Regions from separate parts of the Bacillus sp. PK5-006 genome, predicted to be linked through region 1. Evidence: riboswitches for the same ligand, from Rfam matches in the RefSeq annotation. Region 1 holds a riboswitch; the other holds the start of a gene.
What was found. A riboswitch is a leader RNA that binds a small molecule or an ion and turns the genes downstream of it on or off. The one in region 1 is predicted to bind thiamine pyrophosphate.
Positions count from the first base shown of each region.

Region 1 (5,853 bases):
TAGAGTTTGACTGCTTTTGCAAGTGTTCTTTCCCTTCCATATCCGCAGCAAAAAAAAGCACACTTGTCATGATAAGTCCTGTAACGAAACATTTCATCTTCACTTTCACTATTTACACCTCTTTAGAACATGAGATCGATGCATGACATATGTAGTTTGACCCATTTTTCTAAACATTAACCAAATCGATGATTCAAATGTATGTTAAGAGTCTTTCGTTGTATCCTTCATTCGTAAATGTTATGTTTTATACAATCCATTGCTTTATCGAATGACACGGTTTTTTCATCATTCGTTTTTCAGCCGCATAAACTGAAACCAAAGAAGGTGAAGTCAATGTCAGATGTCAAAAGATTAGCCGAATCGATTCAGTATCATGAAGAGAAACGTTTTCATAAGCTTGCCTATAAACCGGCAGAGCTTGAACTGTGCGGCAAAGGAAGAAGTGCCTATGTCTTTTTATACAAAAAAGACGGCAAGAAAATGGCACTAAAAGTCTTTTTCCCTTCTTATCAGCATATTGCCCGCAAAGAGGCTGCCATTTACGAAAAACTTTCTGGTTCGTCTTACTACCCTGAGATTTATGAGTCTGGGGATCAGTATATTTTAATGGAATATATTAAAGGCTACACATTCTATGAATGCCTTACAAAAGGAATTCCTATTAAAAAACAAATGATTGAACAAGTCGATGATGCGCTGGAGGAAGCGCGCGAGAAAGGATTGAATCCTTCTGATATTCATCTGCGCAATCTGATCTTAACAAAAGAAGGGCGGATCAGGGTCATTGACGTTGCCAGGTTCACGCAAACGAAAGCATGTCATCAATGGGATGATTTAAAAGCCGCTTATGCCTATTACCAAAAACCTTTTTTCCCTAAAAAAGCACCGCGACTGTGGCTTGAAGTCATTGCTTATTTGTATAAAAAGAACTGGCTGTCCCGCGGGCAGCTTAATAATCGAAATGATTTTTCTGCATAATGAAAGCCGCTCTCTACGAGCGGCTTTCTGCGTTATTCTGTTTCTACATGGATACTATTGACGTTTAATAGGTTAATGATTTCATTATTCAGCTTAAACCAATGATTGGCTTCTTCAATTTTTTTATACACATCATAGGTAGCTGGACGTTTGAGCTCGAAATCAAGCACTTCCCCATTGTTCATATGAAATGTTACCTTAAATACTTTCATCATAAGATCACCTTCCACTCTTCTTGTTCGCTGGTCAAATAGATCAGCTCTTTTCATTCATTCTCTATTGAACTCGTTTCCCCTCCTTGTTTCCATTCAAACCCAAGAAGTTTAAATTTTGTTTAAATTCACACAAACATCTATCTCTCAAATCTGCAAAGAAGTATATTAGTTAAAAAGGAGGCTGCCCTTGATGAAGCAAAAAAAGAAACGAACATCTCCAGAAAGAAAAACAGTCTTTTTTCATTTAACAGATGCCCTCATTCCGAGTGTGGACATGATGGTATATGCAGTAAAGGCATTTTTTCACCTTTTAAGAAAAGCCTTCTCAGCCGTTTGATAAAACCCCGCACAGCATCGTGCGAGGTTCTTTTTTTAGGGCTGATAAATTTGACTTCCCTGGCTGACAAACTCCTTCGCCTTCTTTTCCATCTCTCTTTTCACTTCTTCAGATTGATTGCGGATATCATGAGAAATTTTCATACTGCAAAACTTCGGTCCGCACATCGAGCAAAAGTGAGCGGTCTTAGCACCTTCGGCAGGCAATGTTTCATCATGGAACGCCAAGGCTCTTTCTGGATCAAGTGACAGGTTAAATTGGTCCCGCCACCTAAATTCAAATCTCGCTTTCGATAAAGCATCATCGCGCTTTTGAGCCGCAGGATGTCCTTTTGCTAGATCAGCCGCATGTGCGGCAATTTTATAGGCGATTACGCCTTCTCTCACATCTTCTTTATTCGGCAGACCTAAATGCTCTTTTGGCGTTACATAGCATAGCATGGCTGTTCCGTACCAGCCGATCATGGCCGCACCGATGGCTGATGTAATGTGATCATACCCCGGCGCAATATCTGTTGTAAGAGGCCCTAACGTATAAAATGGGGCTTCCTTGCAAATGTCCATTTGCTTGTCCACATTCTCTTTAATTTTATCCATTGGCACATGACCGGGCCCTTCAATCATCACCTGCACATCATGTTTCCAAGCGATCTCTGTTAACTCACCTAACGTTTCCAGCTCTGCAAACTGCGCCTCATCATTGGCATCAGCAATCGAACCTGGTCTTAGTCCATCTCCAAGTGAAAAGGCAATATCATACGTTTTCATAATTTCACAAATGTCTTCGAAGTGAGTGTAGAGGAAATTCTCTTGATGATGAGCAAGACACCATCTTGCCATAATTGCCCCGCCTCTTGAAACAATTCCGGTCACCCGATCAACTGTGAGCGGAATATATCTTAACAGCACGCCCGCATGAATTGTAAAATAATCTACACCTTGTTCTGCTTGTTCAATTAATGTGTCCCTGTACACGTCCCACGTCAAATCTTCTGCGACTCCATTCACTTTTTCAAGGGCCTGATAGATAGGAACGGTTCCTACTGGAACTGGGCAATTCCGAATGATCCATTCTCTCGTTGTATGAATATCCTTTCCAGTAGACAGATCCATCATTGTGTCTGCCCCCCATCTGATCGCCCACGTCATCTTTTCTACCTCTTCATTAATGGATGACGTGACAGCTGAATTGCCAATATTCGCATTGATTTTGACATGAAAATTCCTTCCGATAATCATTGGTTCACTTTCTGGATGGTTAATATTCGAAGGAATAACGGCTCTTCCGCTCGCTACTTCCTCTCTAACGAACTCAGGGCTTAGCTCTTCTCTTATTGCGATAAACTCCATTTCAGGCGTAATGATGCCTTTTTTGGCATAATGCATTTGCGTCACGCGTGCTCCTTGTTTCGCGCGGAGCGGCTTATGATGAAAATCAGTTTGGACAGAATGGAAGGACTCCTTCTCCCTTGACCGATATCCGTTATCTTCCGGTTTTACATGACGCCCTTCATAGCTTTCTGTATCTCCTCTTTCTTCTATCCATGCTGCTCTAAGACGCTTTAATCCTTTTGTGACGTCAATATGAACGTTCTCATCAGTGTACGGTCCACTCGTATCGTATACTCGGACTGGTTCATTTTTTATGTCGCCCGCCTCTGTCACAGTATGTGAGAGCACAATCTCTCTTTTCGGTACTAAGATATCGGGCCTTGATCCTTTCTCATACACCTTTCGGCTGCCGTCAAAGCTGGATAATAATGATTGGTTGGATGGGACACTTTTCTTTTCCTTCATTTGCTGTTCTCTCCTTTTCTTCTTGTCACCGGACAGGATGGAATCAGCACCAGCAAAAAACCAGGCTCTATTTAAAGAACCTGGTTTCGTCGTCAGAAATAAACATGCATATCATTGATAGGATACATGCATCATCTTCAACTTCCCCACGCTGGTACGAGCCAGATCAGGTCCAAAGGGTTAAGAAGTTTATGCTTCTCTCTCAGCCCATTTACGGGCACCCCTAGTCACTTTTATTGATTTCCACATCAGTGTAGCACAGAGACATCATGAAGAAAAGAAGATTCAGGAAAATAGTTCCTTTCCCCTACAAGCGTTATGGATCATGTTGATATACAGTCTTCTATACATCATTTATCTCTATCATTTCAATCAAATCTGAAATAAACATTGATCCTTTTCTCCTATTATGTATAATTAATCTAAACGGAGAATTTTTATACAATTTAATCAAAGGAAGTTCTAGTCGATTGCAAACATTTCTCACATTTATCGTCGTAGGATTCTCAATTGCTCTGCCTGTTGGAGCAATCACGGTTGAAATGACAAAACAGGGACTCAAAAACGGATTCTTTCATGGTTTAACTGTCGGAGCAGGCGGTATGACCATAGACTTATTACTTATTTTGGCTTTATATGCTGGATTTGCTCAGTTTTTATCTTTGCCGTTTGTTCAAATCCCGCTCTGGCTGATCGGAGCTGTATTTTTAATGATTCTCGCATACGATTCCATTAAAAATGCGGATCAAGATATCCATTTAGCAGGAGAAAAGGTCAATAAATCATTCGCAAAAACATATCGTAACGGCTTGCTCGTGGCGGTATCTCCTGGAAATCTTGTGTTCTGGGTTTCTGTTTTTGGTGCTGTACTTGCGGATGCGTATACAAAAACAGATTCATCTGAATTTATGCTGGCTGCCGGCGGTATTTTGGCAGGGATTCTCCTTCATGACATCGGTCTTCTCACACTTGTATCCTTAACAAGAAAAGTGATGAATCGAACGATGATCAAGTGGACATCCATTATTGCTGGTATTTTATTACTAGGGTTTGGCTGTTATTTCTTTTACGAATTTTATATAGGCATCAAGGTTTATTTTTAAGAAAAGGCTAAAGTTCGTAATGAACTTTAGCCTTTTTGTGTCAAACTATCGGGTCATGCCTGTTTGGCCTGTTTCAAATTGCGTTCTTCTCATGTCTCTAAAGCGTGTGAATGCACCTTCATCTTTTATGACTTGGACTGCTCTTCCATCCGCATAACGAGTCGCTGCTTCTTCTACTTGTGATACGCCTTCTGACGTCAGGCGGCCATCTGATTTAATGGCAATATACACATTCTCATCCGTCACCATGACTTGAGAGTCTGCCACGTGATTCATTTTATTGATACGGTTGGCAATTTTTCTTGAACGCTGGATGTTCTCTTGTTTATCGTAGCCTGAGAACGACATTTGATTATGATAGTTCATATCTCCATGACTGTAGCGTCCATCTCCACCTGTGAGAGGCATTCGATCATCAGCTTGAGGACGTGTACGGTAATCAACATTTGTTGTATTTCTCCCGTTCATTCCCTCCATGAGTTCAGAAACTGGTCCTTGATGATCTTGGTTGTTGTCTTCCGCTCGTTGATTCGAATGATAACCAACCGGCTGGCCTGATTGATTATGACGTGTATCGACACCTGCGTTATTATTTGCACCACATGCCGTTAAACCAATAGGAAGAAGCACTAATGCGATTGTTTTTTGCCATTTTTGTCTCAAACGAAAAACCCCCTGTACAAATTCAATCTCATGAGCGCGAAACAGGCTCTGTTTTAGCATGTACAGTTAGGAAAAAAATCAAGCTGTCAGTTATAAACAAAAAAAGGAACGATTGAGATCGTTCCTTCTGTCATTAATCTTCTTCTTCTTCCTCTGGCCTTGCAAAAACGGATTGACCTGGATATGGCTGCATGTAAGGCTGAGCTGGATAAGCCCCCATTTGGCCATAAGGAACAGGATTCGGATAATGTCCTGGCCAAGGCTGATGATGCTTCATGCCATCATCGCATCCGCAATCTTCCTTGCCATATGCTGCATTTGGAACGTTTGGATAAAAGCCTTGATTTGCGTTGGCATTTGCATTGGCGTTTGGATGCGTATGGTGATGCCAGTGATGTCCGTCGTTTGCATGGTGCTCATAATTTTCTCCGTAGTAAGCAGGCGCTTGATACGCAGGATAATACGGATGAGCCGGGTATGGATATGGCATCATATGATGATGATAATATGGATGGATAGGATAACATAAGCCTGATCCCGGTAAAATTGGCGATGCCGGCACCATTTGCTGCGGATATGGATACATCGCCGGCATGTAATGACCATGACCATAACCAAAATAAGGATCATATGGTTCATGATGATGATGCTGGTGATGATGCTCGTTATTTTCAGCCACTCCCCCTACCGCTGCCCCTCCCACATTTGGCATTTGCGGGAAGTTAGGAAGGTTCGGATAATTGCCATGCTCCATGTCT
Region 1 covers NZ_CP096414.1:1,260,943-1,266,795, reverse strand. Annotated here, with positions in the region: gene M1D84_RS06475 (intercompartmental signaling factor BofC) at 1-97, opposite strand, end outside; gene M1D84_RS06470 (serine/threonine protein kinase) at 337-981, shown strand; gene M1D84_RS06465 (hypothetical protein) at 1,014-1,196, opposite strand; gene M1D84_RS06460 (hypothetical protein) at 1,387-1,533, shown strand; gene thiC (phosphomethylpyrimidine synthase ThiC) at 1,569-3,329, opposite strand; TPP riboswitch at 3,456-3,564, opposite strand; gene M1D84_RS06450 (LysE family transporter) at 3,800-4,432, shown strand; gene M1D84_RS06445 (YhcN/YlaJ family sporulation lipoprotein) at 4,478-5,095, opposite strand; gene safA (SafA/ExsA family spore coat assembly protein) at 5,229-5,853, opposite strand, start outside.

Region 2 (5,853 bases), 1.1 Mb from region 1:
GCACATCTTTTGGAGCTCCATCTGCTAAAATGCTGCCTTGATCATCTAATAAAATCACCCGGTCCATCCATTCGATGACACCGTCAAGCACATGCTCTACAAAAATCATGGTCTGCTGCTGATCGGCTGCAAGCTGCTGCAGCAGTTGAAATATGTCCATTCTACCTGCCGGATCAAGCTGTGCGGTTGGTTCATCAAAGAATAGAACATCCGGCTGTAATGCGAGTAAACAAGCAAGTGCCAATCGCTGCTTCATGCCGCCAGATAAAGTGTGAATCTCTGTATGCGGATCGACATCCAGTTGGACTTTTTGCATGAGCTGCTGAATGATGTCATCCATCTCTTCACGAGGGACGGAACGGTTCTCTAAGCTAAAGGCAATTTCTTCATTGACGCGGTGCATACAAAACTGAGAGTCTGGATCTTGAAACATGACGCCTGTATGTCTTTGCAGCACCACTTCCCCCTGCATGTCTGCTTCCACATGCTCTGGAATGATTCCAGCCAGAACCGAAATGAGCGTAGATTTCCCGCTTCCGCTCGGTCCTAAAATAAGCACCTTTTCCCCTTTTTGAATCGTAAGGGAGATTTGATGCAAAACGGGCTTAGGCTGTTCATAAAAACGGACAGAGAGTTCATTGCACGCGAGAAATGAATTCATGCTGTTCACCTTTGTTTCGTTTTTCTTTCATGATGGCATATTGATTCAGTACACCTGTTTTGGATAGTGCGTCTACCACCACTTTCGCAAGGCAGCCGCCAAGTATCATTCCACTGATCATTTGAGTCACAAGGGTCATAAGTAAAACTTGAGGCGTGTAATAACCAAAGCCATTTGCCACGAGACTGTACGCCATCGCTCCGATAGCGGCAAAGGCACCAGAGAGCATCAGTGTCCACATGCGATATCGTTTATAACCAAAAAGAGCGAAGGCGATTTCTGCTCCGAGTCCTTGGCATACACCAATTAACAGAGCTGAAAGTCCGAAGTGGCTGCCGGTCAATAATTCCACAGCAGCGGCGGCTGTTTCTGCAATCAGAGCAGCCCCCGGCTTTTGAATGATATATGCAACGATTGGACTTGCAATGACCCATATTCCAAACATGATGTTGCCTCCTGCTGGGCCAACAAGTGCTGTAATCGGTAAGTATAGCGTGGACCACCCTAAATAGATCACACCGCACGCAACGGATAAAATCACCGCAAGGACGACTTCTTTCATCTTCCATGTCATGATGAATGCACCTCCAGTTGAACTGGCCACTCTTCAACAGTGAAGGCCATTTCCCAAAACTTGTACTCGAGCTGGCAGCTTAAGATAAAGTGCTGTTTCATTTTTTCCTTTTCCTTCTCACTTGCTGCTTCCGCCAACTGATCGAGCCGCTTGCAAAGCTCACCTGTAACAGAATCAGTTAATCCTCCATAAAACGTGATCCACTCATAAAACGGATGTGAAGGGTCTGGCTGCACATCTGTGAGCATTCGTTTCCCTATCTCCCAATATGTCCAAGGACATGGAAGCAGGACAGCGATGATTTCACCAAGCGTACCTTCTTGCGCAACTTGCAGCATGTGATGAATATAGTGGTGAGCACTCGGAGCCAAAGAAGCACCTTGGAGCTCATCATATGCTACCCCTGCCACTCGGCAAAGGTTTTGATGAGGGTGCGTCTCACTATCTAGTACAAACGCAATCTGCTGATGGAAAAACGCAATATCCTCCCTGTCTGTACATCTGCTGAGCGCTGCTGCATAAATTTTAATGAATGCTTGTAAGTATTCTGCATCTTGTTTGACGTAATGAATGATTTGTTCCTTTTCCAGCTTTCCTGCTGCCAGGCCTCTGACGAACGGATGCTGATAAATGGCTTCAAATAACGGTTCTGCTTCTTTCCTTAATTGCGTAGAAAATGTCATAAAAAAAGCCTCCTCTTCTTCAGTTGAATAAATGAAAAAGCCACCCCAAATGGAGCGGCCTTCTTATCGATTCAATCATGAATAAGACAAGGTCCAGCTCCACTTCCCTCCGCTAGTACGAACTAGATCAGGTTCAAAGGGTCCAAGATTTTCTCTTGTCTCAGTCATACATGACTCCCCTAGTGGACTTTTGTCATTTAATTATCTTTACTCTACACATGTGGCGATTTGATGTCAACCGCCTTTCTTAATTCAACGTTCTGATTGTTGGCAGCTTCTCGATCCCTGCAGCATAGTAGAAATTCAGCACACTGAAGAAATCAATCGGCTTTCCTGTTTTTAAATCTACAGCTAAAATATGATCACCGTAATTTGTCATATCATCAATATCTAAGCGTCTTGGTGTTGTCTTCCCGAGTGTATCAACAAAGCTACTATGGTAGTACTGCCCGCTAGCAAACGATGATTCATGATACATAAATAAAGTCTCCACATCTAAGTAGACGAGAATGGCCTCAGAGGAACTTGCATATGGAGCGGAGTACGACACTGGTGCTGAAATACTTTTCACTTTTACACTGTCAACAGAATGAGTTCTCTGTTCATATTTTCCATCATATGAGAAGTAAAACACACGCTCCCATTTATAATCGGCGGTCTTTGTTTGCTTATTGTACACTTTTGTACCATTTGCAAATACATCACCGTTTGCATACTCAGCTACAAAATATTGCAAGGTGGACGAAAGGGATACAGCCCCCGTGAAATTGGGCGGGTTTTTTGCATTCACTTGTATCGTGTAGGAGTCTCCAAATTCTCCGCCGCTTGTAATACCGAATGCATAATCACCTGCTGGTAAATTGGTCAATCCAAGCAGGCTGCCTGCCGGTTGAATTAAATCTGTCGGGTAGGCTTGTCCTGTTTCATAATCAACAACAAATAATTGAACAAAATAATCAGGGTTTGAAGAGGTAATTCGGCTGATGAGTGCCTGAGGTGAAGATGTGCTTAAAAACCATAAATCAACTGGATCGTCCTCTGTTAAGACAGCCGATTGATTAATAGCTAGTCCATCAATGGAGCGAACGGCAGACGTGCGCATTTTGCCTTCTTTAGCAGCTTTTCGTTTGATATTAATTCCTTTCTTCTTATTCACTTTAAATGATTTTTTCACTTGCTTCTGTTGAATAGCGGTTCCTTCATCCTGCTTCAAAAACGACTCTTGGACTTGCTGAATCGCTTTTTCCGTCAGTGGTGATATTTTCCCTTCTGATTTCGGTGCTTCTTCTGCTTTTAATGCTGGTGAAAACAAACCTGTTGCGACGAGTAAAACAGACAGTAAAGCTGCGGTGATTTTGACATAAAATGCTCTCACAGGAACATCCCCTTTTTCCTCATTTGGGTTTTTTACCCTGTGATTATTTTACCATTATTCTCATTATTGTTTTGGTCTTTTTTGGGACATTTTTATAACAAAAAAACCAGCCGCATGAGTTACGACTGGTTTTGATCGTTTTATGCAATGGTTTTGACAAACAAGCGTGCTGTTTCTGCACTTGATCCCGGGTTTTGTCCAGTGATGATTTGTCCGTCAACAACAGCAAATGGCGCAAAGGCATCTCCTTTTTCAAACGCTGCCCCCTGCTCACGAAGTTTTGTTTCCAATAAAAATGGAACTTTTGATGTCAGCTGAACGGCTTCCTCTTCTTCGTTTGTGAAGCCTGTGATTTTTTTGCCTTCGATAAATGATTTGCCATTTTGGTCCTTCACATCAACGAATGCTGAAACACCATGACAAACGGCTCCGATCGCACCATTTTTATCTGAAACCGCTAAGATCGCATCCGCTACCAGTTGATTAGACGCAAAGTCGATCATAGGCCCGTGCCCTCCAGCAAAGAAAATTCCGTCATAATCAGCGGGATTCACATCTGTAAGCGCCTTTGTGTCTTGAAGTAATTCATATACATCTTGATATTGCGCTGGGACACCTTCAGGAATTGAATTTTTGTCAATTGGTACAGTGCCACCTTGAATAGAGACAATTTGTACTTCTAGTTCATTTTCTTTAAAAATATGAAATGGCTCTGCTAACTCTTCTAGCCATAAGCCTGTTGGATGTCCATTCATTTCCGGGCTGCTTGTCGATACTAATAACACTTTCTTACTCATCTTGATCATCCTTTCGATTTATCCTGTGGCTATTTTATATTTTGCACAATTAAATATCAAGCAATATGACTTTAGGCCAGCTCATTATGTTATACCCGATTTTCTAAAAAATATGGTATGACTCCAAATCTAATCAATATGTCACATTCTATTGGTAGGGAATTTCATGTAAAATTGTCATTGAGTGATATAATATGAGGAAAGATTGACAGTTCTCTCGTCACATGAGGGGATTTTTAAAGGAGTGGAAAAGAGATGAAAACCTATTCGATTGTGATGATCATCATCACGCTCTGTATTATATTGGCCGTCTTTTTGATGAACCTAACGGGGGTCATGTACGGAAAAATCATTTTGGCCGTTGCCGTAGCCCTTTGTCTAACATCCATTATTCGTTTGATGGGTCTTCGAAAAAGATAAAAGCCGCCCTCACTAGGGGCGGCTTTATTTAAGATTAGATCGCCAGCATCAGTGCAATGAGTGCAAGCAGTGCTGGTACTCCTTGTTTGATGATAATTGATTTATTGGATGTTACACCGCCAAATACTGCTGCGATGAGCACACAAAGAATGAAAAACAGCTGAATCATATATCCAACGGTATTCGATCCAAGAATGAGCCCCCAAATGAGTCCTGCAGCTAAAAACCCGTTATAAAGCCCCTGATTGGCAAACATCACTTTGACATTTGGATCTTTTTGCAAGTGTTCTGGCAGCTTAAAAGACCGCTTCGCCATCTTTGATTCCATAAAAAACATTTCTAATAACATGATGACAATGTGTTCTAAAGCGACAATTCCTACTAAAATCATTGCTAAAATATTCAATTTAGTTAATTCCTTTCTGGTAGACGTTCACGAATCTCTATTTTGTCCGTGTATAAATCAAAGTCTTGTATCAATTCTAGCGCTTCTGTAAAGCGACTTTGTGGAATGTCTTTCATTTTTCTCACGCCGAATTCCTTTTTAATAAAAGCCATGATGGTATTGATATGAAGCTTACCGTGGCCAGCATACTCCAAATGGCTGCAAAAAGTCTGCATCGTCCCTCGAATCACCTTTAATTGCTTGGCAGTGACACAACTCATTGGTAACGCTCATCCTTTCCTTTGTTTTAACAGCTAAAAAGAATCATGGTTGAAAGAAAAACCTTCCAGTGTCTATTATATAATGGTTTCATTCGGATATCAAAATAAAAAAGAACAGACATTCGATTTAAAAAACAATCGTGCCCTCACAATCCTTTTCTTATATATCAAAAAGCCGGATTCAATGGTAGAATCCGGCTTTCTATTTAGTTACTTTTCGAAATTAACACCTTTCCAACAGAACGATCCTTACTTTGTCCAACGACTTTAAAGGATAACCCATATGTCGGTACATCGCGTCCTGCATCTGGGTTGTTTGGATTCACATAGTTCTTTTTATCACTAAATGTACGAGCCGGGCGAATGTAGCGATCTTGCAAAGTTAAGCCCGTTGTTGCTGTATAATCTATATTCAGCTTCGTACTTGGATTCAAAGAGAATGCTGCATCGTGTACTTGGAACCCTGTGGCGGCAATGGAACCGTCACTCCATTTTAATACTTGCTGATCTGCATCTACTACGCCAAGGAAGCCGTTCCCCGGATGTTTTCCTACCCAGTTATCACTGTATGATTGATCGACATACCAAACGACCAACCCATTATTATAGCTCATCAGACTTGCCCCGCGTTTAATATGCTTTAAGCCTTTATCGACATCAGCATAAGAGCGCCACTC
Region 2 covers NZ_CP096414.1:165,608-171,460, reverse strand. Annotated here, with positions in the region: gene M1D84_RS00825 (ABC transporter ATP-binding protein) at 1-661, opposite strand, end outside; gene M1D84_RS00820 (ECF transporter S component) at 636-1,235, opposite strand; gene tenA (thiaminase II) at 1,232-1,918, opposite strand; TPP riboswitch at 2,006-2,109, opposite strand; gene M1D84_RS00810 (hypothetical protein) at 2,166-3,293, opposite strand; gene M1D84_RS00805 (type 1 glutamine amidotransferase domain-containing protein) at 3,434-4,090, opposite strand; gene M1D84_RS00800 (hypothetical protein) at 4,346-4,510, shown strand; gene M1D84_RS00795 (DUF1304 domain-containing protein) at 4,545-4,916, opposite strand; gene M1D84_RS00790 (ORF6C domain-containing protein) at 4,922-5,176, opposite strand; gene M1D84_RS00785 (immune inhibitor A domain-containing protein) at 5,383-5,853, opposite strand, start outside.
Region 2: linked by a shared signal. The riboswitch ahead of tenA (thiaminase II) and the one ahead of thiC (phosphomethylpyrimidine synthase ThiC) in region 1 are both predicted to bind thiamine pyrophosphate.